DNA from 4 places in the Paenibacillus sp. VCA1 genome. Region 2 is predicted to be linked to each of the others. Evidence: predicted binding sites of a transcription regulator. Region 2 holds the regulator's gene; each other region holds the start of a gene.
What was found. Region 2 encodes LexA, which represses DNA repair genes until DNA is damaged. Its sites were predicted from a motif close to CGAACATATGTTCG; they were not measured.
Positions count from the first base shown of each region.

Region 1 (7,665 bases), on a different contig from region 2:
AATTTTACCGCTAAAATCACATCGATAGTCTTAGGCTTCCCACAACTCATTTCCTAGAGGTCGTTGCAAGGTCGTTGCATCTTAGCTCATGATCCAATCGTCTTCTAGCAGTCGGATTTTTTCCATTTTTTTCGCTTTTCCGGTCGACTCGTCCAGTTGAACAAACAAGCCGTGGAACTGCCATTTCCCTTTATCCACCTGAAAACGGACCGGCAGCTGGGTCTTGAACTTGCGCAGCACGGCTTCCCGTTCCATGCCAAGAATTCCATCCTTGGGGCCCACCATGCCCGCATCGGTCAAATAAGCCGTTCCTCCGGGCAAAATCGTATCGTCATTGCTTTGCACATGCGTATGCGTGCCGACGACAATCGAAGCGCGTCCGTCCAAATGCCAGCCCATCGCGATTTTTTCCGAGGTCGCTTCGGCATGAAAATCAACCAGGATGCACTTATGCTTTTTCCGAAGCTGATCGATGATTTCGTCGCTTTTGCGGAACGGGCAATCGATCGCCGGCAAAAACGTTCGTCCCTGCAGGTTGACGATCGCCAGCTCTTTCCCGTTCGCCTTGATGATCGCAGCCCCGCGTCCCGGCGTTCCCGGCGGAAAATTCGCGGGACGGACCATCCGCGGCTCATCATCGATAAAGTCAAAAATTTCTTTGTTGTCCCAAGTGTGGTTGCCCATCGTAATACCGTGTACGCCCCATTCGAAAAAGTCCTTGGCGATCGATTCGGTAATTCCGCGTCCTGACGCGGCGTTTTCCCCATTCACGATAATGATATGCGGATTATATTTCGCTTTCAGCGAAGGCAGCGTATCCTTCAACGCTTTTCGGCCCACGCTTCCGACGATATCTCCAATAAACAAAACGTTAATAACGTTCTCCTCCTTTAACGGATCGATTTTAAGATACTTCTGAAAAGATGAAAAAGTGGCCCTGACGCGGCCACTTTTCATAAACATTATTTTGCGTATTCAACCGCCCGGGTCTCGCGAATAACGGTAACTTTAATATGCCCCGGATAGTCCAGTTCATTTTCGATCGTTTTCGTGATATCCCGTGCCAGACGGAATGCTTCCGCATCGTCGATCTTCTCAGGCTGCACCATGACGCGAACCTCGCGTCCGGCTTGAATCGCAAACGATTTTTCGACGCCTTCGAAGGATTCGGAGATCTCCTCCAGCTTTTCCAGACGTTTGATATACGTTTCAAGCGTTTCGCGACGCGCTCCAGGTCTCGCTGCGGAAAGTGCGTCCGCCGCTCCGACCAGCATCGCGATAACCGAAGTCGCTTCCACATCTCCGTGATGGGAGGCGATGCTGTTGATAACCACCGGATGTTCCTTATACTTCTTCGCCAGCTCCACGCCGATTTCAACGTGTGATCCTTCCACTTCATGATCCAGCGCTTTTCCGATGTCATGCAACAATCCGGCGCGTTTGGCAAGAACGATGTCTTCCCCAAGCTCTCCGGCCATCAGCCCCGTGAGATAAGCAACCTCCATGGAATGCTTCAGCACATTTTGACCATAGCTGGTACGGAATTTCAGACGGCCCAAAATCTTGATCAGGTCCGGATGCAATCCGTGAACTCCCACCTCGAAGGTCGCCTGTTCGCCGTATTCGCGAATCCGTTCGTCGACCTCTTTGCGTGATTTTTCCACCATTTCTTCAATCCGAGCCGGATGAATTCGGCCATCCGACACGAGTTTTTCCAAGGCAGTGCGCGCAATTTCCCTGCGGATCGGATCGAATCCGGAAAGAATGACGGCTTCGGGCGTATCATCAATAATGAGATCAATACCAGTAAGGGTTTCAAGTGCGCGGATATTCCGGCCCTCGCGGCCGATAATCCGACCTTTCATTTCCTCGTTCGGCAATGTCACGACAGACACCGTCGTTTCGGCGACATGGTCGGCAGCGCAGCGCTGGATGGCAAGAGTCACGATTTCGCGCGCTTTCTTGTCCGCTTCTTCCTTCGCCTGCTGTTCGATGTCTTTGATCATTTGTGCGGTTTCATGCCTTACTTCCTGTTCCACATTGTTCAGAATGATGCTTCTGGCATCTTCCATCGTAAGGTTGGAGATCCGCTCGAGCTCAGCGACCTGGGTTTTATAAATCAAATCGATCTGCTGCTGAGTTTCTTCGATGCGCTTCTCTTTGTTAGCCACTTGTTCTTCTTTGCGTTCCAGCGATTCAATCTTTTTATCCAGCGACTCTTCTTTCTGCAACAATCGTCTTTCTTGCCGTTGAATTTCATTTCGACGCTCACGAGTGTCTTTTTCAGCTTCGGTACGGATTTTATGGACTTCGTCCTTGGCCTCCAATACCTTTTCTTTTTTCAGTGCTTCAGCTTCCTTCTTCGCATTATCAACAATTTGCAATGCAGCATGCTCAGCACTGGAAATTTTAGCTTCTGCAAGAGATTTGCGAATAAAATATCCAATCACGAACCCCAAGAACAATCCGGCAACAACGAGAATGATCCAAAGCAATGGATTAGGCATAATTTCACCCCCTCGTTGGTTCCTCCAAGGTATTCCTTGGGATTTTCTGCAGTTGTCCATTCAACACGTTTCATCATTACACTAATCGCAAATCAACGATTCTAATTTCCCGTGAAAACGGGCATTATCCATATGAAATAGCGTTGCTGAATCTTACAGAAACGAGCCTTTTTTGGAAGGAAAAAGGGCTCTTTTCGGTACAAGATTCATATTCATTTTAGTATTTGTGAAAAGATATTGTCAAGAGAGAGGCTTTCATAATATGTTAACATTTGCCTTAATCGAACGCAAAAGGCTCCTCGTTCTCCCCGGCTTCGCCGTCTTCGCGAACCAACCGGTTAATCACTCTTCGAACCAGCTCCCCGGAATAACCTCTTCGCATTAAAAAGGCGCCCGTTTTCCGTTTTCGGTCCATGCAGTCGCCGCGGGTCTGTCTCCATTTTTTCCTTCCGATGACCAAGCAGCTTTCAAATTCCTGCTCTTCGCTCACTTCCGCCAACGCTTCGGTGATTAGAAGGCTGTCGATCCCCTTCTGGCGCAGTTCCTGCTTGACCCAGGCTCTCCCCTTCCGCTGGCTGGAAATCCGCTGCTCGGCCCACTGCTTCGCGTACAGCTCGTCATTGATCAATCCTTCACGCTCCAGCCTCTCGAGCGCTTGCTCCGTAACAGCTTGCCCGAATTCCTTCTGCCGCAACCGTTCCTCCAATTCCTTTTTCGTCCGCTGCTTGCGCTCCAAAAATTTCAGCGCTTGAACGTATGCCCGCTGCTTCTCGTTGGCCAGCACGATCTCTTCAAGCTCCTGCTTTGTAAAAACGCTGCCCTTCAGCATCCGGAATTTGATCATCGTATCTTCATGGATAAGCAGCATGTATTCACCGAAAGAGATTTGGTATTGTCCCCTTTGCTTCGGATGCCGCTCTACAGCAGTGATGACCAAATCCTCGCCTTCCGGGAACCGGCTGATATCCGTTATTTCCGGCTGCATCCGCAACTTCTGTTCCTGCACGTTCGCATCCCTCCACCGTATCCGAAATGAAAGAAAAGGCGCTCTGACGGTTCGCCAGGGCGCCTTGGATTAAGGCTTAACTTTTATTCGAGCTCCAGCAATTCCTGTTCTTCCAGCTGCTCCGCTTCCAGCTCGCTGGCCGTCGGAGACGGAACAACAGTCGTAAGATTGCTTGCTTCGCGAATTTTCATCTCGATCGTATCGCAAATTTGCGTATTTTCTTTCAAAAATTGTTTCGCATTTTCGCGGCCTTGGCCCAAACGTTCGCCATCAAAGGAATACCAGGCACCGCTCTTGTTGACGATATCCAGCTCCGTACCGATATCGATAATGCTGCCTTCCTTGGAAATGCCTTCTCCGTACATAATGTCGATCTCCGCCTGTTTAAACGGAGGCGCGACCTTGTTTTTGACGACTTTGATCCGGGTCCGGTTGCCGACAACGTCATTGCCCATTTTGATGCTCTCGACGCGGCGCACATCAAGGCGCACCGAGGAGTAGAATTTCAAAGCGCGGCCGCCCGGGGTTGTTTCCGGGTTGCCGAACATAACGCCCACTTTCTCGCGCAGCTGGTTAATAAAGATGGCAATGGTCTTCGATTTGGCGATTGCACCGGACAGCTTGCGCAGCGCCTGCGACATGAGGCGTGCCTGCAAACCGACGTGGGAGTCGCCCATTTCGCCTTCGATTTCGGCCTTGGGAACAAGCGCCGCAACCGAGTCGACGACAATAATGTCGACCGCTCCGCTGCGAACGAGCGCTTCCGCGATTTCCAGCGCCTGCTCGCCCGTGTCCGGCTGGGATAACAGAAGTTCGTCAATATTAACGCCCAGCTTGCTCGCGTAAAGCGGATCCAAAGCGTGCTCCGCATCGATGAAAGCGGCTTGTCCGCCAACCTTCTGAACTTCCGCAATGGCATGGAGCGCCACTGTCGTTTTACCGGAGGATTCCGGTCCGTATATCTCAATGACACGGCCTCTAGGCAGGCCGCCGATGCCTAATGCTATATCCAAAGCAAGGGAACCGCTGGGAACGACTTCCACCTGCATATGTGTCGATTCACCCAGCTTCATAATAGAACCTTTACCGAATTGTTTCTCTATCTGACGAAGCGCGACTTCAAGCGCAGCACGACGATCTGACAATAAACTCACATCCTTCACCGTTTATATTGATATCATACCTTGTTTTGGAACGTTTGCCAAGCATTTTTTCGAACATACATTCGTTTTTTTATTCCGGTGCATTCTCCTTTCAGTAAGGGAGCTTGCGGTCCGGAAACGAAAAGAACCGCAGCAAATTCAATATTTGCACGGTTCTTCCGCATACCACTATTATACCTCTTTACCAGGTTCGAACACAACTTCCCATCAAGCCGAAAGCCGTTCTATTTGGAAATTAATTTCAGCCACAGTTGGTAAAGCAGCGCTTTGACCGAACGGAGCCGGACCGATTCCCGGTTGCCGCTGAACCGCAGCTCGAACACCTCGGTCTTCCGTCCCCGCTCCGCGAGCCCGACATAAACCAGGCCGGCCGGCTTGCCTTCGGAATCGCCAGGACCGGCGACGCCCGTTACCGAGAGCCCGAAATCGCTGTCCGTAACGGCTCTAACCTGCTCGGCAAGCACCTCCGCCACCTCGGGGCTGACCGCCCCCGGGGCCCCGTCGCCCTCGAGCAGCGAATGGGGCACATGAAGAAGCTTTTCCTTCATTTGGTTGGAATAACATACGATCCCGCCGAGAAACATCGCCGAGCTGCCGGGAATCGCCGTAATGCTCTCCATCAGCAGTCCGCCCGTGCAGCTTTCGGCCGCGCTCAGCGTCAGTCCGCGCTCGGTCATCAGCTCCACGATCGTCTGCTCGATCGGCACGTCCGTGTTGGCATACAAATGCTCCGGAAGACGTTCCCGGATTTTGGCTTCCATCGCCTCCAGCTTCTTCAGCGCCTCCGCCTCGGTGGAGGCTTTCGTCGAGATCCGCACCGAAACCTCGCCTTCCTTGGCATAAGGGGCAATGGTCGGATCGCTTTGAGCCTGGATCAGGTCGAGCAGCTTATCCTCAAGCAGCGATTCGCCTATACCCGCAAACTTCAGCATGGTGGAATAAATCGGCATTTCGTTCGTCAAAGCATGCTGACGGAGCCAAGGTTTCGCCTGATTGTCGAACATCGGCTTCATTTCCTTCGGCGGCCCCGGAAGAACGATATAAAATTTGCCGTTCTGTTCGATGGCGACCCCGACCGCCAACCCCGTTTCATTCGGAAGCGGGGTGCTGCCGTCGATGACCAGCGCTTGGCGGCGGTTGTTTTCCGTCATTTCCCTGCCGCGGCTGGTAAAAAAGCGCTCCACCTGCTCCATCGCCGGCGGATCGATATGCAGCGAACAGCCCAATGCGGCCGCAAGCGCATCTTTGGTAAGGTCATCCTGGGTAGGCCCGATCCCGCCCGTCAGAAGCAATATATCCGCCCGTTCCGCCGCAAGCTCGATCGCATGCCGAAGCCGGCCCATGTTGTCGCCGACAACCGTTTGAAAATAGACGTCGATGCCCATGGACGCAAGCTCACGGGATAAATACTGCGCGTTCGTATTCAAAATTTGTCCAAGCAGCAATTCGGTTCCAACCGCGATAATTTCCGCTTTCATGCTGTCACTCCTCCTAAAACGGCGCTTTTCTTAAGCTCCCGTCCGGTTTAGAACAAGCCGGCGGGATCAGCCCCTTGCGCCCCCAATAAAAATAAACATCCCTATAACATCTTGAAACCGCGACATTCTTTTCAAGGACGGAAAGAAAAAGCAATAGGAATGGACCTATTGCCTGTTTACGCATTGGTTAGCCGAAGCAGATGTTTGTTTTTGATGAAATAATCGATTCCTGAATAAATCGTGATCAATGCAGCCGCCCATGTTGCGATCGTATCGAGCGGAATACCGATCAACTCAAATGGGAAGTTGTTGATGAGCATCAGGATGATGGCAACGATTTGAACAACCGTTTTCGCTTTTCCCCACTTGCTTGCGGCCACGACCGACCCGTCCAAAAGGGCGATCTGGCGCAGTCCCGTCACGGCAAACTCGCGGCTGATAATAACGACGGCGATCCATGAATCGCATTTTCCCATTTCGACGAGGGAGATCAGCACCGCCGCCACCAGAAGTTTATCCGCCAAAGGGTCAAGCAGCTTACCCAGATTTGTAACCATGTTGTTCTTGCGCGCCAAATAACCGTCTATACCGTCTGTGCTGGCTGCCAATACAAAAATCAATGCCGCAATCAGCTGATTCAAAGGCAGCTCGTAAGAATTCCAGACCAAGGGTTCCGGATAGAAGCTGAAGTCCACCAAAAGGAAAACCATCATGATCGGAATCAAGCAAATTCTTGCAATGGTAATACGGTTGGGCAAATTCAATGTGCACCCTCCCCGGATCAAGCAAACTTGAAGTTAAAAATTTAAATGATCGGTACCCGTCGGCCGGAAATACCTATGTAAAAACATCCACATTCACTTCTCCACAAGTATAATATAACGTTTTATTCCCTGTCAAAAACCATCAGAACGCGGTTTCTGGGGGCCGACTCCCCGGAACTTGCCTGCTTTGCGGGTTACTTGAGGTTCGTGAACTGCAGATCGAGCGGAAGGTCGGCCTTGCGCAAAAGCTGCATGACGGCCTGCAGGTCATCCTTGCTTTTGCCGGTTACGCGGATTTGGTCGCCCTGGATTTGGCTTTTAACCTTCAGCTTGGAATCGCGGATGAGCACGTTGATTTTTTTGGCGTTTTCCTGGTCGATTCCCTGCTTCAAGCCGATACGCTGGCGCACGGTTCCCATCGAAGCCGGCTCAATTTTTCCGTAATCGACGTTTTTCAGGGAAAGCCCCCGCTTGATCATTTTAGACTGCAAAATGTCGATGACCGACTTCAGCTTGTATTCATCGTCCGAAACGATGATCAGCGCGTCTTTTTCCAGTTTCAGGCTGCTTTTGCTGCCCTTAAAGTCAAAGCGGGTTTCGATTTCCCGTTCCGCTTGGTTGATGGCGTTGTTCATTTCCTGCATGTCCAGCTTGGAAACGATATCGAATGAATTTTCAGAAGCCATTGCCACACGTCCTTTCATAAAACTTCATGACATATTATATGAAAATGTTGCGTACAAGTCT
Region 1 covers NZ_JAVLSX010000005.1:340,010-347,674, reverse strand. Annotated here, with positions in the region: gene RJP21_RS13485 (TIGR00282 family metallophosphoesterase) at 82-876, opposite strand; gene rny (ribonuclease Y) at 963-2,507, opposite strand; gene RJP21_RS13475 (regulatory protein RecX) at 2,785-3,492, opposite strand; gene recA (recombinase RecA) at 3,597-4,658, opposite strand; gene RJP21_RS13465 (competence/damage-inducible protein A) at 4,901-6,154, opposite strand; gene pgsA (CDP-diacylglycerol--glycerol-3-phosphate 3-phosphatidyltransferase) at 6,331-6,918, opposite strand; gene RJP21_RS13455 (YajQ family cyclic di-GMP-binding protein) at 7,113-7,604, opposite strand.
Region 1: recA (recombinase RecA) is a predicted target of LexA. The motif match lies at 4,728-4,741, and genes of this name have one in related genera.

Region 2 (7,665 bases):
ACGCGTCAGCACGAGCATCTCGTTGCAGCCTTCGAGTTCTTCTCCTCCAAAATCCTGGGGACCGAGCTGGACCTGCTGGATCATGGTACCCATGGCACCATCGAGTATCAATATTCGGTCTTTCATGATTTCCTGCAAGCTAGGTCTGTTCATTCATTTTCCCCCTCGCGAAACGTTAAATTCTAGTTTAGCAGAATCCCTATCTTTAGAAAAGTGCCAAAAACGGCGGTCCGGCTGCAATCAACGCGAAAGAAACGCATCGACAAAAAATGGCGGCCTCGTTATAATATGAATTAATCCAAGTGGAAAAGAGGGGAAAGTACATGGCTGAAATTGTAATCCGCAATACGAACGAAAGAATCACCGGTGACGATAATGTTCGTGAATTTTTAAACAAACAAAATGTGTTGTTTGAAAAATGGGACGCCTCCAAGCTTCCGGCCGAGCTTCAAAATAACTTCCAATTAAATGATGAGCAAAAAAACGAAATTCTGAAGGTGTACGACGAGGAAATCCGCGATTTGGCGGCGCGCCGCGGCTATCAAATCTGGGACGTGATCACGTTGTCCGACGCGACGCCGAACTTGGAAGATCTGCTGAACAAGTTTGAAGAGGTTCATACCCACACGGAAGATGAAATCCGCGCGATCGTCGGCGGCAAAGGCATTTTTGTCATCAAAGGCAGCGGCGATATCGGGTATTTCAACGTGGAGCTGGAAGCCGGCGACGTCATTTCGGTTCCCGAAAACACCAACCATTTTTTCACGCTGATGGACAACCGCCAAATCATTGCCGTACGTCTCTTTATAGAAAAGAACGGCTGGGTGGCTTACCCCGTCGAAGACCCAAGCTTCCAAAAAGCCTAACGCACGACAATAAACGAACATGCATTTTTCAGTCATTTTCAAAGCCAAAAACCCCGCTCCTTGATCAAGGGCGGGGTTTTGCTTCGCTTAGAATGCATTTATTCGCTGACCGTCAACGTTTTGGTCGGCATCGTATGCTGCGGTCCGTAGGTGACATGAGAGGTGATTTTATAGTCTCCGGCGCTGTCGAACGTTTTTTCGAGCACGTATTTCCCGTCTCCCGCATTTTTCGCCGGCACCTTTTCATGCACGCTGCTGTCTCCTTCTTTTACGATTTCGATCTCCACTTTGTCCGCTTTATCCACGTTTTTATCCTTTTGCGTGACATGGGCTTCGATCGAAACCTTTTCTCCCACTTTCGCCTGCTCCGGCGTTAAGCTTAAATCGACTTTCAAAGGCTCCATCATGCCTTCGTCCATATTCATGCCGTCGTGTCCGCCGCTGCTGCCGCAACCGGCTAAAGCCAATACGACAAGCAAAGCGACTCCGGCTAAGCCCAATTTGTTTTTCATTTCCTGCCACTCCCTTACGTATTCTGCATGTATGTATGCGTTTCACGTCGCCTCAAAATATTATACATGTTTTTGTTGCTTCCAAAACGGCGGCACGTTCACAATTTATTGACAAATCATGATGAAAGCATACGGCCATTTTCCTAGGCACAAAAGAAAAAGTCTGCGCATGCAGCGAATAGACGCGTATGGCAGACTTTGACTCACATGGTGAAACTCTTTACATTCAGCTTATCTTTGTTCCTTCAGCGACTCCAAAATGCCGTGAAGTTCCGATAGATGTTTGATTTCATAGTGGGGCTGGATGTTGGAATGATAAGGTTTTCCGTTGCGGTTGATCCAGACGGTCGTCAACCCGGCGGCCAAACCGCCTTTAATGTCGGTGGAAAGCTTGTCGCCTACCATGACGGCTTCTTCCGGCGCTATGTTCATACGCGAGAGCGCATGTTCAAAAATGCCCGGATCCGGCTTGCCTTTTCCGAAATTACCCGAGATGACCACTTCATTAAAGAAAGGGGCAAGTTCCGGCACGCCGTCCAGCTTTTCCTGCTGCAGGCCGGGACAACCGTTTGTCAGCAGCAAAAGCTTGTAGTTCCCCTTCAGCTCCTTCAGCACCTGAAACGTTTCCTCATAAACGTGAGGACGGGCCCGTCTTTCCACCCCGAATTGCTTCGCCAACTCATCAGCCAGCTGTTCGTCTTCGACGCCAAGCTCGGCTAACCCGCGGCGCCAGGATTCCTTCCGGTACTCAGGAACGATTTCGGCCATGCGGCGGAATTCGGGCTGCTGCCCTACCGTAAAGTCGCCCCATAAAGCTTCGAACGGATTAATGCCGATCATCGCCGTAAATGCATACGTATCGTACGTTTCGTACAACGCCCGCGCTTCCTTGCGGACGGCCGCTTCAAGTTCGTCGGCATCGATTCCCGTTTTGGCTGCCGCCTTTTCGCAGGTTGCCCGGAAAGCTTCCTTCACGCTTCGTTCGTCCCACAACAACGTATCGTCCAAATCAAAAAAAACAGCGGATACACCCATCTTCCCCATCCCTCTCCCAACAAGTTATCTATTTTATTATTTTTCAAACGGAATCTTGTGTGCTTCGGCAAAACGTTCGAGACGCGCAGCCATGGCATCGGTATCGTAACGGTTGATCAAGCGGGTGAACACCCAGTTTCCCCCTTTTGAAACCTTGCCGTTTTTTCCTTTCGTGCCTTGAAGTTCGATCACGATCGAGCCGGATCCGGCTTTGATTTTTGCGATTTGATCCGCGGTCAAGCGGCGGTCGCGATTGAACTTGACCGTCGAAAGCGTGTTTTTATCCACTTTAAGAAACGGACGGCGCAGAAAAATCATCACCGCCAGCAGGACATACAGCCCTACAACGATCCAATTCAGCGAAGTGTTCATCGAGGCCTGCTGGCTCGCCATGCCGAGCAAAAGGTAAACTACGGCAAGCGCCACCAACGTGATCGGAAGGACGAAGTTGCGCCCTCTGAATATGTCGGCCGTGGCGGATCCGTTCGAGGAATAAAGCGAAGGCTTGCCTTGCTTTTTGCGCTGTTTATTTAGTTGTGTCGAGTTTTTCTGAACCATTCTTTCCCATGATCGGGACATCGTTTTACCCCCTTAACCATTCAGTTCCTTATTTTATTTGCGCTTTCCGCCTTCACGATCTTCAACCCATTCGATCGAATCCAATTGGGCCCTGAAATTGCGGCGGACGTTTTGGAGATATCTTTCGCGCAGTTTGGCGCGTTCCTCGGTTTCTTCCTTCGTCAGACCCGTTTCCTTATCCTTCCGGGCAAGTTCGTTAATGCGCTGAACTAAGCTGTCGATATCCATGTATAACTCCTCCATTAATCAATTCATACCTAACTTTGCCATGAGAAAAAGAGCTTGTCAAGGCGTTAACCTTACCAAGCTCTTCGGCGTAAAACGACTATTAATATATAGGAAGAGAAAGAACATCGCCGGCTTGTATGCTGCTGGTCTTTAGATGGTTCATCTCCTTAATCATCCGAATATAAGCACGGGTATCCATGTTTTTCGGTTTGTGGTTCAACGCGATCTCCCATAGCGTATCTCCCTGGGCAACGACAACCTGCTCCACTTGCGTATCATCTTGTGGAGAACCTGCAAATACGCGTACCATGCCTGTACATCCTGCGGATATGATGACGACAGCGAGCAGCAGCTTCAGCATCAAACGGCGCGTGAGCATGACCCGCAGCACAGGCAACCGGTCCATCAAGCCGCCGCGTCCCGTTTCCGTCATTTCATGATTATATATGCTTTGGTATGTACTATATTTTAACATGTTAACTGTTCCTCCAAACGTTTGTTCTTGTATGAGAACAATATAACACGAACACATGTTTTGTTCAATAGTTTTTTCGAACAATTGTTCTTACGAAAGGAAAATTCATGTTCTCATTTTTAGAACTTGTGTTTGTACGAACGGAAGTTCTATGGTATACTTTTACCAAACGTTACTAATGGGGTTGATGGGGAATGTCGAAGATATCTAGCCGGCAGCAAGCGATACTGGAATTTATAAGGAACGAAGTCCGGGCCAAGGGGTATCCGCCTTCCGTTCGCGAAATCGGCGAAGCCGTGGGTCTGGCTTCCAGCTCGACGGTTCATGGCCATTTGGACAGGCTTGAGAAGAAGGGGTTGATCCGCAGGGACCCTACGAAACCTCGGGCCATTGAGATTTTGGGTCAGGAAGAGTCCGAAAGCAGCAACCTTTTCACGCAAACGATCGCGCGTGTTCCCGTAGTAGGTAAGGTTACGGCCGGCGTACCGATTACCGCTACGGAGAATATCGAGGATTATTTCCCTCTGCCTCAGCATTATGTAGGGGATGAGAAAGTATTCATGCTTTCCGTCGTCGGAGACAGCATGATCGAGGCGGGCATTCACAACGGGGACTATGTCATCGTCCGCCAGCAGCAGACCGCGGATAACGGCGATATTGTCGTTGCCATGACCGATGAGGACGAAGCTACCGTAAAAACGTTCTATAAAGAAAAGGATCATATCCGTCTCCAACCGGAGAATCCTTCTTATGAGCCTTTGCGCTTGAACCACGTCACGATCCTCGGCAAAGTTGTCGGTTTGTTCCGTGACATTCATTAATCCGTTTTTTGAATTCATCAACGGACAAGCCCTTGTTCTTTTTCAGGAGAACAAGGGCTTGTTTTTTATGCGCCGGAATTCTCCTGCTGCCACATGTTTGCGATATATCCGAGCAAGCTGTTCGTTTGATGCACTCCCGGATCCGCGTTCATCATCAGCACCGCTCCCCTGCCTTTCCCGGGATAAGCGGTCATCATGCATTGAAAACCTTCTCCCCATCCCAGAGAGCTAAGCTCCAATTCTACGTTCGGGTCATCCATAAATACGCCAAGTCCAGCCCATTTAAAGCCGCCCTGAGGTTTGATCATTTCTCGAGCCGTCTCCGCGGATATGCCCAGTTTCCCTTTCCCCTGCAGCGAAAACATAAGCTCGGCCATCAACAATGCCAGATCCGTCGGCGTCGACCACAAGCCGGCAGCCGCAGCAAACGGGTAGATGGGGTAACCTTCCAGCCGGATTCCGCGTTTGTTATGCCCTGCCGCCGATCCGTCACGAATTTCCGATTCGTTCGTTACGAAACGGCTGTTCGCCATCTGCAGTGGCTCGAATATTTTGGTGCGCATGAGTTTATCCCAAGCTTCCCCTGTCGCCTCTTCGATCAGCAGCTGAAGGATGCAAAACCCCGTATCCGAGTATATGAACCGGCTTCCTGGCTTTGCTGCCAACGCAGCGGGCTGCTGCCGATAGGGCGTCAAACCTTTCAACAATTCCGCCATGGATGGAGTCCCTAGCGTTTTGCCGTACGTACCGAAACTTCCGTCAGGGTCGGCAAATCCGCCTTGATGGCCGAGCAGCCTGCGGAGCGTAACATCGCCGGAATCAAACTCGGGATGATCGGGTATCCGCCATGACAGAAGCTGTTGGTTCACCGCTTGGTCCAAATGTAGGACGCGTTCCTCTACCAAAAGAAGGGCTAACATGCCCGCCGCAAATTTGCTGATGGAACAGGCATTAAACATCGTACTCTCGCCGACAGGTTCTCCGCTCCCGGCAGTCCGTTCTCCCCTACATTCGCGAGAAACGATTCGGCCTTCTTCAATAAAAGCGATGCTTAATCCAGGGCTCCGATCCTTCCGCATGCGCTCCCCGACGTTCCATCTATCCATGATGACGATTCCCCCTTGTGTGACCCAAACGCTTTGCATCATAATAATTCAATTATAGAACATTTGTTCCCATTTGGCAATAAGCAGTCTTCTTAAACTGACAAATCCGCACTGAAGCGGATTTCCCAACCGCCATAAGCACACAGCGAAAAGCCCTGCCGCTTGAACGGCAAGGCATCGTCTATAAGATCAAACTTCAGCATATAACGGTCAATCATTACGGGCAAATCCGATTCAATCCGGCTTCCCTCCCAAATTGCTGGCGATATTCCGTCGGAGTCATGTTCATTCGCTTGCGGAAAACCTGGGTGAAATGCTTTACGTCCTGGTAGCCGATTTTTTCGGCGATGTCCGCCAGCTTAAGCTGCGTGTGCGCCAACAGCTCCGCCGCCTTTTCCATGCGCAGCGCGGTGACGTATTCCTTGAACCCGCTCCCCGTTTTTTGCTTAAAAACCTGACTCAAATACGCCGGATTCAAAAAGACGATGGAAGCGACCTTTTCCAGCGTGACGTCCGTATTGTAATGGGCCCGTATGTATTGAACGGCTACTTCGACGGCCCGGTTGCCTCCCGGTGCGTAATATTCAAATTCAAGCGCGCCGGAGTTCCGTCCCATGCGCCGGATCATTGCCGGAATACCGTTGAAATCGTTCATTTCTTCGGACAGCTGAATTTGGAACGGAACCTTCACGTATTTCTTCAGATGCTGCCGCAGCTCATCGTTCAATCGCTTCGCCCCGTCCTGCGATTCCGCGGTGACGAGTCCCAGCAGGCTTTTCCCGTCCAGACTTGCAACAAAACCTTCCCCGTATCGTTCGATAAGCTCGGTCATCACGTTTTCGACGATAAAATGCTCGAGATGAACGGCTTCGTCGCTTTCCATTTTCACAAGGACCAGATGGAACCGGGAATGCCTTTCCACAAACGGGGCGATATCCATATTCCCGATATCCAGCCCCGCCGCCCAACGCTGAAAAACCGCCTCCCGCAAAAACTTCAGGCTGCTGTGAAGCATTTTCGCCTCCTGCTCCTGTTCGGCGTCCCGCTCCACCTCCTCCCCGAGCTGCGCGATCATGGAAATAAGCGTATCCTTTCCGATCGGTTTCAGCATATAATCTTTAGCCCCGAGTCTTACCGCTTCTTTGGCATAAGCGAATTCGGAATAGGCGGAGATAATGACCCATTTCACGTGCGGATAACTGCTTCTCGACAGCTGCATCAGCTCCAGCCCGGTCATGCCCGGCATCAATATGTCCGTCAACACGACGTCGATTTGACCGCCCCGGAGTATTCGCGCCGCTTCGTCCGGTCCTTCCGCCAATTGCACGCCGTGCTCCGGAAACGCCCTGCGGATCGTGCGTTTGATGCCTTCCCGGATTACGCTTTCGTCGTCCACGACCAATATGTTCATCCTTCACCCTCCCCTTCTGCCGGAATCGGAATGGCGACGACCACCGTCGTGCCGTTCATCAACTCGCTCTCGACGCGCAGCCCGTAAGTTTCGCCGAACATCATGACAAGGCGGTCATGAACGTTTCGAAGCCCGATGCCGCGCCTTGGCCCCACATCTTTGGCACTCGCATCCCGCTGATGTTTCGCTGCCATCGTCTCCCTCACCCTTTTCAGCGTTTCGCCGTTCATGCCCATCCCGTTGTCTTCGATTTTGATCAGCAGCTTTTTTTCCCGGACCTCCGTACTCACTTTCAGCAGGCCGACGCCTTCCTTCGGCTCCAGGCCATATTTGACCGCATTTTCGATGATGGGCTGGATCGTCATTTTGGGAAGAGGGGCGTTCATCCACTTTTCATCCGCGGCAATCTCCGTTTGCAGCCTTCCGCCAAGCCTCGTTTCGATGATGGTCAAATAATGGCGGATTTGCTCCAGCTCGCGCCCAAGCGTCGTTCGGGCCGCTTCCTCCCAGTTGCTGCTGTACCGGAACATTTGCGAGAGCGCCAGGACGACCCTGCTTAGCCGTTCATTTTCCTGCTCGTCCAGCATCCAATAGATCATGTCCAGCGTGTTGTAGAGAAAATGAGGATTGAC
Region 2 covers NZ_JAVLSX010000004.1:324,533-332,197, reverse strand. Annotated here, with positions in the region: gene metH (methionine synthase) at 1-153, opposite strand, end outside; gene RJP21_RS10805 (1,2-dihydroxy-3-keto-5-methylthiopentene dioxygenase) at 324-866, shown strand; gene RJP21_RS10800 (FixH family protein) at 965-1,378, opposite strand; gene RJP21_RS10795 (HAD family hydrolase) at 1,610-2,413, opposite strand; gene RJP21_RS10790 (hypothetical protein) at 2,450-2,992, opposite strand; gene RJP21_RS10785 (DUF896 domain-containing protein) at 3,026-3,220, opposite strand; gene yneA (cell division suppressor protein YneA) at 3,321-3,695, opposite strand; gene lexA (transcriptional repressor LexA) at 3,890-4,516, shown strand; gene RJP21_RS10770 (serine hydrolase domain-containing protein) at 4,582-5,622, opposite strand; gene RJP21_RS10765 (hypothetical protein) at 5,715-5,840, opposite strand; gene RJP21_RS10760 (response regulator) at 5,840-7,033, opposite strand; gene RJP21_RS10755 (sensor histidine kinase) at 7,030-7,665, opposite strand, start outside.

Region 3 (7,665 bases), on a different contig from region 2:
AAATGGCATGAATTCCGTGCTTCAGCAAAAAGTACGTGCCGACGATCGTAAGGAGCAGGCCGGTTTGGTAATGCATGTTGAAATGCTCCATAAACACGGAGCCGGCCCCGGCAAGCATGACGCTGTTCACCCCGATCAGGATAAGCAGCATGATGATGCTGATGACGCCCCCGGCTTTCGGGCCGAATAGATATTTGTTCAAATCTTCGTAGGAACGGGCCGAAATCCGCCGCGACATAAGCATGATTTTTGTCCCGAGCCATATGAACAGAGCGGTTGCGAGCAGGATCGTAAGGGCGCCCCATTTGCCGTATTGGGTGAAAAATTGGATGATTTCCTGCCCGGTAGCGAATCCCGCCCCGACGATCGTTCCGATGTATGTAAATGCGATTTGAAAGATGCGTATCCCGGTTTTCATTTGGTTCCTCCCTGCTTTTAAGCGGCGCTATTGTGTGATTCGCTTAGTACAGGTTATGATGGGGATGTGGTGGACATGACTCGGGCGTGTCCCAAAAAACGGTTAGATCCCGAAGGAATGTCGTTCAGCCGGCACAGCATGAGTAAAGAGAGGTATATATAACGCTTTGACGGAAATTATGGTTTACCTGACACAATACGGCTATATCGCGTTATTCGTTTTGCTTGCTTTAGGGATTGTGGGAATTCCCGTACCGGATGAAACGCTGATCGCCACCTTCGGGGGCATGGTCGCGCGTGGGCATTTTCATTTTACCGTCGCGTTGGCCGTCACCTTTATGGGCAGCATGACGGGGATGATGATCAGTTATACCCTCGGAAGAGTGGTGGGCAAGCCGCTGTTGGAGCGGTACGGCAAATGGATCCGGCTGACGCCGGAACGCTTGAAGTCCGCGGAAGCCTGGTTTAAGCGGCACGGCACGTTCAGCATCGTCATCGGCTACTTCATCCCCGGGTTGCGGCACTTGTCTTCTTATATGGCGGGGATATCCAAGCTTCCTTTGGGGCGTTATGCAGCTTACGCGTCCCTTGGCGCGCTGCTGTTTTGCACGACGTTTTTACTGATCGGGCATTCGGTGGGATACCATTGGAACGAAATTGCGGTCATGATGGAGCGCTCGTCGATTAGAATAGGGATTCTGGTCACCGTGCTGCTCGCATTGACGCTTGCGGTGGCAGGCCTCATCTGGCGCCGGAAACGGTAAGCGGCTGAAATTGGCCGTTTATCGAGAAAATGGACGGAATTTCAATGTTCGGCAAGATCAGAAGCAATGTTGTAACCGGGAAAAATGCCGTTGAAGGCGGCAGGTCTTTTTTAACAGTACGATGATATACGTTTTTCTTATTCGGCTTGGGGGTTATTGGAATGGAAAAATTGAAGCAAAGAATTTTGGAAGAAAGCACGGTCATGTCGGAGCAGGTGCTCAATTTGGACGGCATATTAAACCATCAGGTGGATCCCGGGCTGACGATGGAAATGGGCCGGGAGTTTGCCGCCCGCTTTAAGGATGCCGGAGTCACGCGCGTCATTACGGTCGAATCCTCGGGTATTTCCGTAGCTTTTGCGACGGCGCTGGAGCTGGGCGTTCCTCTCGTGTTCGCGCGGCGCAAAAAGACGCTTTTGGCTGATCCCGATGCACTATGCGAGCGCGTTCCTTCGTTTACGAAAGGGATCGTCACCGATATCATGCTCTCGCGCAAATATATCCGGGAGCAGGACAAGGTGCTTTTCATCGACGACATTATCGCCAACGGCGACGCCGCCAGAGGACTCGTCAAAATTATCGGGCGTTCGGGAGCGGAATTGGTCGGCCTTGGCGTCGTTGTGGAAAAATGCTTCCAAGCCGGCGCGCGCACCATTCGCGAACAAGGGATCCGTTTGGAGTCTCTCGTCAAAATCGAATCGCTCGATAACGGAACCATCACTTTCACGGACTAATCGTCCATTTATAAACAATGCCTTTCAAGCGGCGTTCTTTTCGCTTATAATATATTTAAGATCACGAGAGGGGAGGCAGCGAAAATGGGGAAAGAACCGGTAAGCGAGCAGTATTTTGTCGATAAGCTGGCTGCGGCCAAGGATCATTTCGAACGCGCGTTGGATTGCAAGCATACGGAGTTCGATGATCTGTATCCCTACATGATGGAGCATCCTCAATTTTTCTGGTATAAACGTTACGTCGCATGGTCAGAACTGTTGACCATCGTACGTATGTGTGATGAGCTTGACTTTTCCTGGAAGGATTTGTTCGCCCCTCATCAGGTGGAGTATGTTGAAAAACGGGTGATGTCTTCAACCGTGTTGGATTATTGGTTTGAGAAAAACGACAGCAAAGAGCATGCGCAACGCTAGCCTAACCGCATCAATGGGGGATTCAGCCGGCAAGCCGCTGCAAAAGATAGGACCTAAATGAATCCATTTAGGTCTTTTTTTGAAGATTAAATTATAAGTTTCAGAGCGATTGCTTCCTTATATCTTAAGGAAAATTTCCGCTAAGCGCGGTCTGTCTTCCGTGAAAGTACGTCGAGAGACGTTTTCTTCATCTCAGAAAATTGACCTATAACTGCGATCCGACTTTTTTCGTAGCCAAAACTACACTTTGTCGGGTTGTTTTGTGAAATTGCAATAGGAAAGGAGGCGCAACGATGATTACCGACGAACAGCTTAACCACTACCGCCTTTCCGGAGAAATGGTCAGGGTAGTCCGCGACGGGATCGAAGACAATGACGTCAAAGGCATCGTGGTCGCTTGGGATGACAAGCACGTGCTGATCCGCCGCCGCAACCGGAAGGTGGTCAAGCTCGACCGGAACTATATTTACCAGCCGGTGGACGAGCCACGCATCCATCCCGAATCATGATTCATGATTCATGCCAGGATGGATATAACATGTATGTATGGCCGCTTGAACGATCGGGAACGTTCTGTCTGAACGGACAGTGCGATTCCCGCGGTGGAAGCGGCTTTTTTTGGGTAATTCGGGAAGCTGCTCCAAAGGAGCCCCTTACAGTGCGGAAACGGGCGATGAGGGAAGGGGATCTGGCGAAAAGCCGTTGGCGTCGGTCTCCGGGCGAAGCCCTAAATAAGCCTTCATTCGGGCCATCATTTCGCTGCGGAAGGCCGGCCACAGGATGTTCATTTCGCCCGTATACCCCCTGCAGACGTATTGGGCGCCGATGCCGCGCTCGTCCTGGCTTATTTCATAGACGCGGATTCGGCGGCTTTTGAATTCCCTTTTGACGCCCGATAGCAGCATCATGGCCTGACGATCTCCCCCGGCCACAACTTCCATGTACAGCTCCGGAGTTTTGAATACGCCGCTTTCTTCCATAATGCGAAGGTCCCGTTCAAACACTTTATGGATGAATTGCAGCAGAAGGTAGCTTTTGATCAGCGACAGCTCGTCGCGCGTTATGCCTGGAACAGACAATCGGATCACCGCCTTTATGCGAACTCATGTTCCTATTCTATCCCGTTTGCCGCGTTTTTATCAATACTTTTTGCGCTGGCAGTTGCTTCCGTTTCGTTCTTCCAAACAAATATAAAAAAATGTTGACTATAATTTTGATCCGTGGTATGATCTATCTTGTCGCCGCGAAAGAGTCGGAAACGATGAAATCAGCCAAGCGATAAATACATATGCGGTCGTGGCGGAATTGGCAGACGCGCACGGTTCAGGTCCGTGTGGGCTAACCCCCCGTGGAGGTTCGAGTCCTCTCGACCGCATCGATTAAAAACAGATCCGTAAATTCATTTACGGATCTGTTTTTTTATATCAATGACAACCTTATTAAAGCACTGGCTCAAAGAAATTTTTAATAAGGGTTTTTAATCAGAATAAAGAAAAGTCCCGAAGGCTGTTCTATAAACCGAAGAAAACGGTTAATTAAAAGCACTAAGCGGTCCGCTTTGTAAAATCTTATCCACATCCTCGTATCCAGGTGGGTAGGCGAAATTGTAACGTGCAGGAATTGCAAAAACATATTTATCGTTATGACCCAATTCGCTCGGTTTGAGAGCTGCTGCACCAATAAAAAATTCTTCCCGTAGAAGAGAGTCCCACTGACGGATTGTAAATACCATAATGGGTATATCCTGCCTCGGCGTTTGTGCGGTCCATCGAGGATCTCGAATCGAAAGGATTGGCCCCGTTTCCATAGACTTTTCCCTTATGTTTTTGTCCATTACGTTGCCTTCCCAATGACGATCTACAATGGAATAACCTTTCCAGCTTTCGGGTAGAGAAAACTGAAAACCGTATTGTTTATTCGAATACACGATAGAGTTTGAATCCGTGGATGAAGGGGGTGGATTCGGGCTTTGAGTTGGCGTTTTTGTTGGTTGATTTGCGGCTTCGGTTGGTTGGGATTGGAAATTTCCATTGTCTTTATTCGTGCAACCTGCTAATAAAATCATGGTGATAAGAACTAGAACAGGAAGCTTAATCAAAAACCGTCACCATCCTTATGGGATCAAAATTTCTAAAATTACAGACGATAACGAAGGTGGATCGTGTTATCTTCACTAAAACCTTCACTCCTATCTCGGGTGAGCAACAATAAAAAAATGATCTGTTTCCGATCAGTCTGTAGAGATGCTTTATGAGGGGGGAGATGGATTTTGTTATTGCGATACCTTAAAGGTGCCGGCAGTTCATTGTTTATTGGAATCCTGCTCTTTTTATTTACGGTTATGTTCAATCGTGATTATATCAAAACCCAACTTTTATTTGTCACATTGTATAACTACATTTTTTGTTTGCTTGGAATGATCTTATTCATTGTTCTAACAAAAACAAAAATAGGATCTAATCATTGGGTTGGTTCAATACTGTATATACTCTTGGGATTCCTTTCATCATTAAGCTTTCCTCCCCTTTATTATATATTTATCGCAGGATCTTTCGTTTTTTACTTCGTACAACTGACAAAAAATAATTTATTGTCTGCGATTTTGGCTTTCTCCGGCCCCCTTTTCTTGGTTGTTCTCTTCTTTGTGATCTGAAAAAAAGCGTAAAATCGTTATGACGCGACCACGCTTCTTTGCATTGTTATTCTTTTGCCCATTAATGTAACCAAATAGAAAATATAGTGTTATAGTTTTGATGACATGAAGTAGGGAGGTTCATGATGCTTAAAAAGTGGATTGCATGCTTACTTGCCTCGGCGTTATTGGCAATGCCTATGACATCCGTGACGAGCTTTGCCGCGAAAAATGCAATAAAGGATGTGACCATTTTTAACGGTCAGATTCATAACGGCCGCGTGCTCGTTCCGCTACGCGTGGTCTCTGAAAACCTGGGGGCCAAAGTGGAGTGGTTTCAGCAAGCCAAGGAGCTCAAAATTGTGAATGGCAATACGATCATTCGGCTGGGTGCCAATTTCGACATTGCCATTGTTGAAACCCCGCCACCCGCCGATGATCCAGCCGCTCCGCCTCGAAAATATATCGAGCTAGGTACGGCTATGCAAATTATAAAAGGGACAACTTATGTACCGTTAGCATTTGCCGGCCAGTCGCTTGGGGCGAATGTTGCCTGGAACAATGACTCGAAACAAGCGACAGTGACACTGAACGGAAAGCAGCTTTTTATTCATATGGAACAACCGGCCTTGAACATCCCCGAACAGCAAAAAATCCCGGAAGCGCGTTTGAAGGCATTGTCTGATAAATTAAACGAAGCAGCGACGCTATCGTCGACCAAAAACGCGAGAACACGCTTTAAACCTTACTTCACGGAGAAACTGATCCAATCCATGATTCAAAAAAAGGGATTGGGCACAGCAAACACTTATACAACACCTATCACTTTTCCGGAATATATCAGTCCGACGAAAGCTTTCCTTTCCCAGTCTGTCGTTTTGGCAAACGGCTTAACGGGCGAAGATCAGTATATCGAGGACCGGACGATCGCCCTTGTGTATACGAAGGGAGTATGGAAAATCGACAATGTTAGCACCAGCGGTAGGGTAGTGACGGCAGGGTTTGCAAAAGATCCGATTTGATAAAACATCGTCTTATTGAGCCATTCCCAAAGCTGGACCCATGTGGAACGTCGGCGGGGCTATCGGTGCGCGGCTGCTTATTTTAACATGAAGAGAAAGACCATCATTTCATCGTTTGAATGGTGGTCTTTCTGTCTTTGTAGCTATTATGGCTTCTACACATTAAGCTTCCTTCCAAGAGATGAAAAGGACTTTGTTAATGCTTACGGCTGCCCAGGCTGCCCCGGTACGCGCCAGTCGCTGGACTGCCTGAACATCGGCTCAAACGGCAGCAAAATTTTGACGGGCAGCGGATAGGGGGAATGGATGCACTGCAGCATCGTTTTTGCCGCAACAACCCCGATCTCGAAAGTCGGGATGTGGATGGTCGACAGCGGCGGCACCGTGTAACGGGACGGCTCGTTGTCGTCAAAGCCTATAATCGCGAAGTCCTGCGGGATTCGGAAGCCTTTTTCCGAAATGGCTCGCATCGCCGCCATGGCCATAATGTCGCTGGCCGCAAAAACGGCGGTCGGAAGCCGTCCCGGAGGCTGATCCAAAAATTTCAGCATCAGCCGGTAGGCGTTGTCCGGCTCCCACTCGGCGTTAAGCACATACTGCGGATGAACGGTAAGGCCCGCTTGCTCCAGCGCGATCTTGTACCCCCGGTACCGCTTCTCCCGTTCATAATCGCCGGAGAGGCCGGTCCCGCCGATAAAAACGATATCGCGATGGCCTTGGTCGATCAGATGTGCAACGGCCAGACGGGCGGCCTCGACCCGGTCGTACGAAATCGTCGGGATGCTCGGATCGGATACGTCGATCCCGACGATTTGCTTGACATGCTTTTTTACGTAGTCATACAGCTTTTTGTCAATGCCTTCAATCAGAATGATTCCTTCGATTTGCGGATCCTCCGTAATTTCCCGCAAAATTTCCGGCCGCTTCAAATCTTCCTGCGTATGGGTGAACGCAAGCTTATAGCCGCTTCTCGTCAATTCCTTTTCAATGCCGTCGAAAATAACCGAAAAGTATGGATGGTAGCGGCGATCCTGCATCGTCGATACGATGCAGCCGATCCCTTTGACGGCCGGAGACGGTTCCTGCGCCGCCGGCTTGACGGGATAACCAAGATCCCGGGCGGCATCCCAAATTTTTTGCTTCGTTTGGCTGTTGACCGAGCGGTTGGACTCATTGGCCAATACGCGGGATACGGTGGAGATGGAAACACCGACGCGTTCGGCTATATCTTTTAATGTGGGCATATTGGATAACCTGCCTTTTTCACGATGTCAGTCATGTTTATTTCCTGATTTTTGCGGCAAAACCCCACATCCTATGTTAAGTAAAAAGAGAAGCAAGGTCAACTGCGTTTTGCGCAAAATAAAAGAAAAATAAGAGAAAATTTGCGGCAAAAATTGAAATTTAACAATTGACGTGTTCCAATGAATGCGCTATATTTTTTCATGTGGACAGGAAAGGATTGGGATTGGAGTTGAAATAGGGGACGAAAGGAGGAGGGGTCATGCGTTTTGCAAGGGTTGCGGCAATTTTTCTATCTTTTTGCATAACGTTTGCAATCTCAGGGTGTTCATTGGGAGGCAATCCGGATTCAAACACCGACGACGGCAAAGTAAAGCTGGTATTCTGGGCCCATCAGGAAGACGCTTTTGTCGAAGCTTATAATAAGCAGATCGAAGCCT
Region 3 covers NZ_JAVLSX010000005.1:24,461-32,125, forward strand. Annotated here, with positions in the region: gene RJP21_RS11950 (YkvI family membrane protein) at 1-418, opposite strand, end outside; gene RJP21_RS11955 (DedA family protein) at 585-1,181, shown strand; gene RJP21_RS11960 (xanthine phosphoribosyltransferase) at 1,343-1,915, shown strand; gene RJP21_RS11965 (hypothetical protein) at 2,000-2,329, shown strand; gene RJP21_RS11970 (hypothetical protein) at 2,623-2,838, shown strand; gene RJP21_RS11975 (YhjD family protein) at 2,983-3,408, opposite strand; tRNA gene RJP21_RS11980 (tRNA-Leu) at 3,620-3,704, shown strand; gene RJP21_RS11985 (hypothetical protein) at 3,861-4,427, opposite strand; gene RJP21_RS11990 (stalk domain-containing protein) at 5,108-5,983, shown strand; gene RJP21_RS11995 (LacI family DNA-binding transcriptional regulator) at 6,187-7,227, opposite strand; gene RJP21_RS12000 (ABC transporter substrate-binding protein) at 7,557-7,665, shown strand, end outside.
Region 3: RJP21_RS11975 (YhjD family protein) is a predicted target of LexA. The motif match lies at 3,428-3,441, and genes of this name have one in related genera.

Region 4 (7,665 bases), on a different contig from region 2:
CTCCGAAGCCCGCCCAAACGCAAAGCGTAAGATAAGCTGTCCACGGTATGGATGACAACGGTAAACATTAATATCATCATGAACTGAACCACCTTAATTTTCCCCCTCCCGATTATATTTTTACATTATAAACCAATGTCTTCAAATTTCTACCGTTTGATCCCCACAAAAAAACCGCCCGATCCTTAATTCAGGACCGGACGGTTATCCGTTAATGAGCACTCCGCACCGCATGAACGGGCTTGGTGGCGTTTTTGGGTGAAATTGCCGGTTCGGGAACGGCGGTATCGACCGTTTTGCCCTTACGGAATGAGACCGTGAACGTGATCGTTTGCCCGGCGATGCCAACCGCCAAAATCGTAAACAGCGTTTCCTTCAGCGGCATATAAAACAGGGACAGCAGCAATACGGCGGCATCCAAAAGAATAAATACGGTACCTACCTTAAGTCCGCTCCAGCGGCTAATGAGCAGCGATAAAATATCATCTCCGCCGGTAGCTCCCCCAAATCGGAGAACCAGTCCTGTGGCAATCCCCGTGACCAGACCGGACAACAGTGCGGCCAGCAGCAGATTGTCGTGCAAGTCGATGACCAACACCGAATAACGTTCAATAAGTTCGTAAAAAATAGAAAACGATAACGTCGCAAGCAGCGTGTGCATAACGAACTTGCGGCCTTTCAAAAACATGGCGATCAAAATGACCGGGATGTCCAGCAGCAGCGTACTCAGCGCCGGATTGATCCCAAGCACGTACTTGCCCAGCAGGGACAAACCTACGAACCCGCCCTCCGATAAATGATTTTGAAAATTGATGTGATAATACGCAAAAGCCAGCAAAAAAGTTCCGAAAAGCATCATTGCAATGGATGAAAACTTAGAAATCAAATGGTCTTTCTTTCTCATACAGGTTCCCTCTTATCGTCGTAGGTTAGTCAGGAGTCTGGCAAACCTCTGCGATAAGTACGGGACCTGCGGGACTTGGTCCTTCGCATGTGAAGTTCCTTCTTTCGCAGAGTTTGTCATTCGTCCTTGGTTGTCCAGGTGACTTTTCTCTACGAAAGGGAGCTACGTGTAAGAGAGATCATAACGTTTCCAAATCGTCCTTTGGGGATGGTTCCTTCGGGGACACATGGTATCCTGATCCTTTCTTTATGTTGTTGTGTTACATTTTTATTATAACACATTCCGGGCCGAAGCTAAACAGCAGGCTACCGAAAAAGGGCGATCCCTCCATATTTTGCACGTTGATTTTTTGTCTTTTTCCTGCCTTTCGTTGTTCACACATTGTCAATCTTTAATGTGACGAGAATCACAATTTGCCCTTAACGCCTTTTCTATACTTAAGAAGGGAGTACGAAACATATTTCAAGAAAAGAGGAATTCGTTATGTTGACGCAAGAAACCATAGACATCATTAAATCGACCGTTCCTGTATTGGAAGTACACGGAAAAGAAATCACGACCGTTTTTTACCAATTGCTGTTCGAAAACCATCCCGAACTGCTCAACATATTTAACCACGCGAACCAAAGAGAAGGAAAGCAGCAGACGGCGCTGGCCAATGCCGTGTATGCGGCCGCTGCGCATATCGACCATCTGGAGAACATCCTGCCTGCCGTGAAGCAGATCGCGCAAAAACACCGGGCTTTGAACGTCAAACCCGAGCATTACCCGATCGTCGGCGAAAATCTGCTTGCAGCCATTAAAACGGTGCTGGGCGATGCGGCCACCCCTGAAATCATAAACGCATGGGCCGAAGCATACGGCGTCATCGCCGACGCATTCATCGGCGTCGAAGCCGAAATGTACCGCGAGGCTGAAAACGCCCCGGGCGGCTGGGCCGGCTTCCGTCCGTTTGTCGTCGAACGCAAGGTGAAGGAAAGCGACGTCATTACGTCTTTCTATCTGAAACCGCGGGACGGCGGCGCCATTTCAAGCTATCTTCCGGGGCAGTACATTACGGTGCGCGTTAAGCCGGAAAATCAGCCTTACGCCCAAATCCGCCACTACAGCTTGTCCGCCGCTCCCGGAGGCGATTCGTACCGGATCTCGGTGAAGCGCGAAAGCGGAGCGCCAGGCAAACCTGACGGCGTCGTATCCACCTACCTGCACGATCGTATCCATGAAGGAGACGTGATCGAAATCAGCGCGCCGGCAGGCAGCTTTACGCTGGATACGTCCAAATCGATTCCGCTCGTTTTGATCAGCGGCGGCGTCGGCTTGACTCCGATGGCCAGCATGCTGGAGACGGTTCTGAAAGAGCAGCCGGAACGCAAGGTAACGTTCATCCATGCAGCCATCAACGAAAGCTTCCATGCGATGAGAGAGCATGTCGAACAGCTGGATGCTTCGCACGACAACTTGAAATCCTACATTTGTTACGAGAAACCGCTCGGGCAAGTCGCCTGCCATAAAACCGGGTACATCGATCTGCCTTGGCTTCAGGAAATTACGTCCCAAGATTCCGACTTCTATTTCTGCGGTCCGGTTCCGTTCATGAGCGCAGTCAACAAGGCGCTGAAAGAATGGGGCGTGCCGGAAGAACGGATTCACTACGAATTTTTCGGCCCTGCCGGCACATTGTAAAAATCCAGGATTTTTGCAAAATCCTCAATCAAAAGGGATATTGGCCTTTCGCCGGGCCGATATCCCTTTTTTCGTTTTTATCCTCCCCCACCCCATTTTAAAAACATGGCAACTTTGCAGCACGTATTCAACTGCCGGGACCCAAGCGTGATGCCGATCCCGCTCGGGGAAAAATCGGTCTGGACCGCTTCCGAAACGCCGATGGACTTCATCAGCCGGTCGACCTCCTCTTTATTGCCCGCTTGGGCGGCCCTCATGACCTGAACCGCAAATGAATGTTCGGACAGCTTGTTCAAAACCTTGTATCCATCTTCCATCAGCTTGTAGGTGTTCTGCAGCGATTGATTCAGTACGTCCGTTTGCACCTGCGGATATTCGCGGGCCCAGGCATAAACTCGGCGGGGATAGGGATAAGGATAAGGCGCGTACCAAACCCAATACGGGGGGTAACCCATGGGAGTTACCTCCTTTCTGTATATCCGGTTAACCCATTATATGTGCCCGCGCCGGCTTTTGTGATGTCCGCCCCTGCGCTTCATCCTAGCAGGCGAGCTCTACTTTGATCCGGTCCGGATCTTCGAAAAAAACCGCGTAATGCTCCGGTCCGCCGGCATAAGGATATCTGTCCTCGTACAGCAGCGGAATCCCTTTTTGCTTCAGCATGCGGGCCATCTCGTCAACTTGGTCGCGGGACTCCGCGCGAAAGGCCAGATGATTGAGACCTGTCGCCTTCCGGTGGTACGGGAGCTCCAAAAAACGCTCCTCCGTCTGCACGAACACGAGGTAGGTTTTTCCGTGCTTGAAGCTGAACCCTTTGTCCCAGTCCTGATACGGCGCATAACCGAGCTTTGCCAGAAACCATTCCCAAAACTCCCGGCTTCGCTCCAAATCCGATACGTTGATTTCCACGTGATGCAGCATCCCTTAATGCCCCCTTAACAAACGATTGATCGTTTCCCGCCGAACCCCGATCAATTGCCCGATTTCCTCCTGCGTCAGCAGGTCGGTGAAATGCACGCCATGCGAGTAATCGTTCAGCCATTCCGTCAAAAGCTCCAGCCGCTCCGCCGGCGTTCCCACGGTCAAATGATCCAGCCTTTTTTGCATGAACCGGACCTTCTCCTGCAGCAGCAGCGCGATTTCCAGCGCCTTCTCCGGATGTTCGCGCAAATCGCGGTACCAATCCTCCGCCAGAATCCGGTCCACCTCGCTGTCCATAAGGGCAATGGCCGACCCGTGGGTTTCCTTCGGAGTGATGAGGGAATGATGCGGAACCGTTTCGCCGGGGTACAATATGTTGAAAAGCACCATGTTTCCGTTTTTGTGAAGGCGCGTCACTTTAAACAGCCCGCTTTTGATATGGTACAAATATTTCCCGCTATCCCCCTGACGGAATAAAATCTCTCCTTTATGCAAAATCATAAGATGATATCCTCCCCGGTTTCTTTTGGTCCGTGATGCCAATACCTTATATTATACCAAAAAAGCTCCGGCTCCATTTCAAAGATTTGGCTCTTGCCGGAATGCATGCCCTTCGCTTAATATGAGTATAATCAGAACATATGTTCCCGTCCTTATTCATGAATGCAAGGAAGTGTTCGCATGAAAGCATCCGCTCTTCCCCCTGCCCCGGACGAAGAAGATTCGCAGCTGGTCAAAAGCTACATGCTCCATGTCGTTCTGCTCGATGTTCTGGAGCGGGACATCCGCACGCTTGGCACCCTTGCCCTGAAACTGCCGGACGTGTATATCCGCGGCTTGTCGGGCGTTCAGCAAAAGGCGATGCGGCGGCTGACGGAAATCCGCCAAGAGATGCGGAGCCGCGGCATCCGGGTATACGAGGAAAACCGGAGCGCCAAAGGGATGGAGGCTCTTTATTTATGCCGGGGATACCAGCGGCGTTTTTTTATGCTGTGGTCCTACGTCAAAGCGGAAACGGCCTGCGAGCTATGCGCTTATTTGGGAATCGGCATTTAGCCGGGATCGGCACCGGTTTATCTTTTGAAAAGCAGATGTATAAAAAAAGCTCCTGCAACCGCAGGGGCTTTTGAGCGCAAATCGGGCGTTGACCACGCCCGTTGATCGACATGCTGTGCGAAAAACGAACACACCCAGCGTCGCGGAATCTTCATCGCCGGAAACGCCGTTTTATTTAATGCTTGGCAGCCGGTTGTTTAACCTGTTTGCCCGCTTTCGCTTGGTACATTCGCCAGCCTGTCAAAACTGCGGCAACAAGACATATACTCGCTGAAGTAATGAATACTGTGTGCATTCCGCGGAGGAAAATGTCCGGATGCCCGGGAACAAGCCCGGTCACGCGATGTCCGGCCTTGACGCTCATGACATGGAACAATATCGTCGTAGCTACCGTAATGCCGACGACCATGCCTACGTTCCGAACCAGCGAGTTCACGCTCCCTGCAGAACCGAGCTGGGTACGCGGAACCTGGGACATGATCAGGGAATTGTTCGGCGATTGGAACAAGCCGCTGCCGACGCCCAGCATTGCAATCCAAACGCCGACAATGACAAGCGAGCTGCCTTCGTGAAGCCAGGCAAGCCCGAACTGGGCAATGACCATCACGATCAACCCGGCAAAGGTCAGGAGCTCGGAGCCGATTTTGTCGGACAGGGCCCCGCTTAGCGGCGCTACAATGACCATGCATATCGGGAATAACATCATCATAAAACCTGCCGAAGAAGGCGATAAATTCAGCATGTTTTGCGTGTAAAACGGCGCGATAATGTTGAAACAGAAATTCGCCGTGAAGACAAGGAATCCGCATAAAATGCTGACGGAAAACAGCGGATTTTTAAACAACGACAGATCCACCAGCCCGTTCGGACGATTCAGCTCGGCCCGTATAAACCACACCAATGCGATCAGCGCGGCTGCAAGCAAAACGATGATCCACAAATTGCCGTACCCCGCCTGTTGCCCGAGCAAAAGGCCTGCAAACAGCGTTATAATAAACACGGCGAACAGCGAGCTGCCGGGTACGTCGATCTTCGCTTTTACCCGGATCAAATCGGCCGGAAGCACCTTCCACCCCATCACAATCGCGATCAGCCCGATCGGCACGTTCACCCAAAAAATATATTCCCAGCCCAAAGACGAAATGATGATTCCCCCGAGGCTTGGTCCTGCAATGCTTCCGAGCGATACGAAAGTACCGATAAGACCGAGCGCTCTGCCCCGCTCCTTCGCCGGAAAAATATCGGTTAATATGCCCTGGCTGTTCGCCATCGTCATGGAGGCGCCCAAAGCTTGAATAACCCTTGAAACAATCAGCAACGGCAGCGTGTGACTGAGTCCGCAAAACAACGAGCCGACGATAAATATGATCGTCCCGATTTTAAATATACGAATCTTGCCGACGATATCCCCCAGCTTGCCGAAAAAAAGGATGAAGCAGCAAATCGCCATCAGGTAACCCGTCGTTACCCATTCGATCTGGGCGATCGGCAGACCCATCTCCTTGGACAGGACAGGCAGCGCAATGTTCACGATACTCCCGTCCAGCGTGGACATAAAAGTAAATAAATTAAGAACAATAAGGATGATCCAACGTTTCTTCTGGATGTTTGCATCCTCTTGATACGTACGTTCCAATGAACTCATATGCGTCCTCCTGATCGTAATATAAACCATTAGTTGCGTGCGCAACTAATTGACAGTAACAGTGTACCTCATATTAGTTGCGTACGCAACAGGTTTTAGATAAAATATTTTCATGGATCCATTTCATCAGGAAGAGGTGCCGCTTATGAAAGAACCGATCGGCAAGCTAATTTCATACCTTTACCGGCAAAACCAGAAAAGGCTGGCCAAGGAACTGGCTCCGTACGGCATCGGCAGCGGCGGACAACACAGCTTCCTTAAGTCGATTCTGCATGATCCGGGCATCACCCAGGATCAGCTGACCCATCAGCTGAAATTCGATAAAGCGACGACGGCCCGCTCCATTAAACAATTGGAGCAGTCCGGATATATTATGCGCCAGCCCGATCCCAAAGATCGGCGCTCCCAGCTTTTGTTCCCGACAGCCAAAGCGAAGGAACTGCTGCCTGTGCTTCAGTCCATATTGGATGAACACAACCGGAAGATTGCCCATCATCTGACTCCGGAAGAAGTAGATCAGCTCGTCTATCTCCTGCAAAAAATTAGCCGGGATCACCCGGACGAATAAACACAAAATGCAAATAACCCCGATTATCACGGGGCTGCATCACGTTGACGATATGAAATGAACCCTGTAAGCACTCTGGATCAGGGTCATTTCCGAATTTAAAAAAGCGCATCCTATGTCTCCATAGAATACGCTTTTTTCCGGTTGTCCTGATGTCAGTTGCTCATGCTGCTCCTCTCCCGCTTCGGATCCGCCGCGGCTATTTTTTCGAGCCAGGCTTCGTAATGGTGAATGGCCAGCCCCGCAAAGGAAACATGGGCTTCGCTGAGCCGGTAGGCGTTTTCCATCTCTTTTTCCATGACCGCGACCGGCTTTCGGAAAAAGCTCACATGGTCTCCCTCGTCCGTTTCTCCCAGCTCCATGCCGATCCAAACGGATTTTCCGAGCCTGTCGGCCTCGTTCAGCATCCCGCGGGACAACTCCACCATTTGGGACCCGCTGTCGCGGTAGGACATGACCGCCAAAGCATCGAAATGCTCCAGCATCCAGCGGCTTAAGCTGCCGCCGTCATCCATTTTGGTTTTTCCGAGCCAAAACGGGACCGCGGCGCTCATGTAAAGCCCGCCTTCACGCCCCATGTCCGTCCATTTCCGCATGTTCCGGCTCCACTCGTTCACCACGCCGGCCTGGTCGCGTTCCCAGCGCTTCAGCTGATACGGTTCAACGTCAAGCTGAATGCCGGCAAACCGTTCTTCCGCCGGAGCGGCGCGGTTATAATCGAGAACCCATTCGATAAATTGATCGGCTTCCCTGCGCTGTTTTTCGTACGCCCATTGCGGCCTTCCGTCCAAAGCATGCACCGAAATGCCGTCATGGCGGGCTGCGGCGATAAAACGGCCGTATTGTTCCGCCTCCACGTTTTTCTGGATCTGCAGAAAGATCACGCCG
Region 4 covers NZ_JAVLSX010000002.1:108,703-116,367, forward strand. Annotated here, with positions in the region: gene RJP21_RS03970 (lipid II flippase family protein) at 1-80, opposite strand, end outside; gene RJP21_RS03975 (YitT family protein) at 212-904, opposite strand; gene hmpA (NO-inducible flavohemoprotein) at 1,364-2,587, shown strand; gene RJP21_RS03985 (YuzC family spore coat inner layer protein) at 2,665-3,042, opposite strand; gene RJP21_RS03990 (VOC family protein) at 3,128-3,508, opposite strand; gene RJP21_RS03995 (Crp/Fnr family transcriptional regulator) at 3,512-4,009, opposite strand; gene RJP21_RS04000 (YhjD family protein) at 4,190-4,564, shown strand; gene RJP21_RS04005 (MFS transporter) at 4,740-6,209, opposite strand; gene RJP21_RS04010 (MarR family winged helix-turn-helix transcriptional regulator) at 6,355-6,777, shown strand; gene RJP21_RS04015 (hypothetical protein) at 6,933-7,665, opposite strand, start outside.
Region 4: RJP21_RS04000 (YhjD family protein) is a predicted target of LexA. The motif match lies at 4,143-4,156, and genes of this name have one in related genera.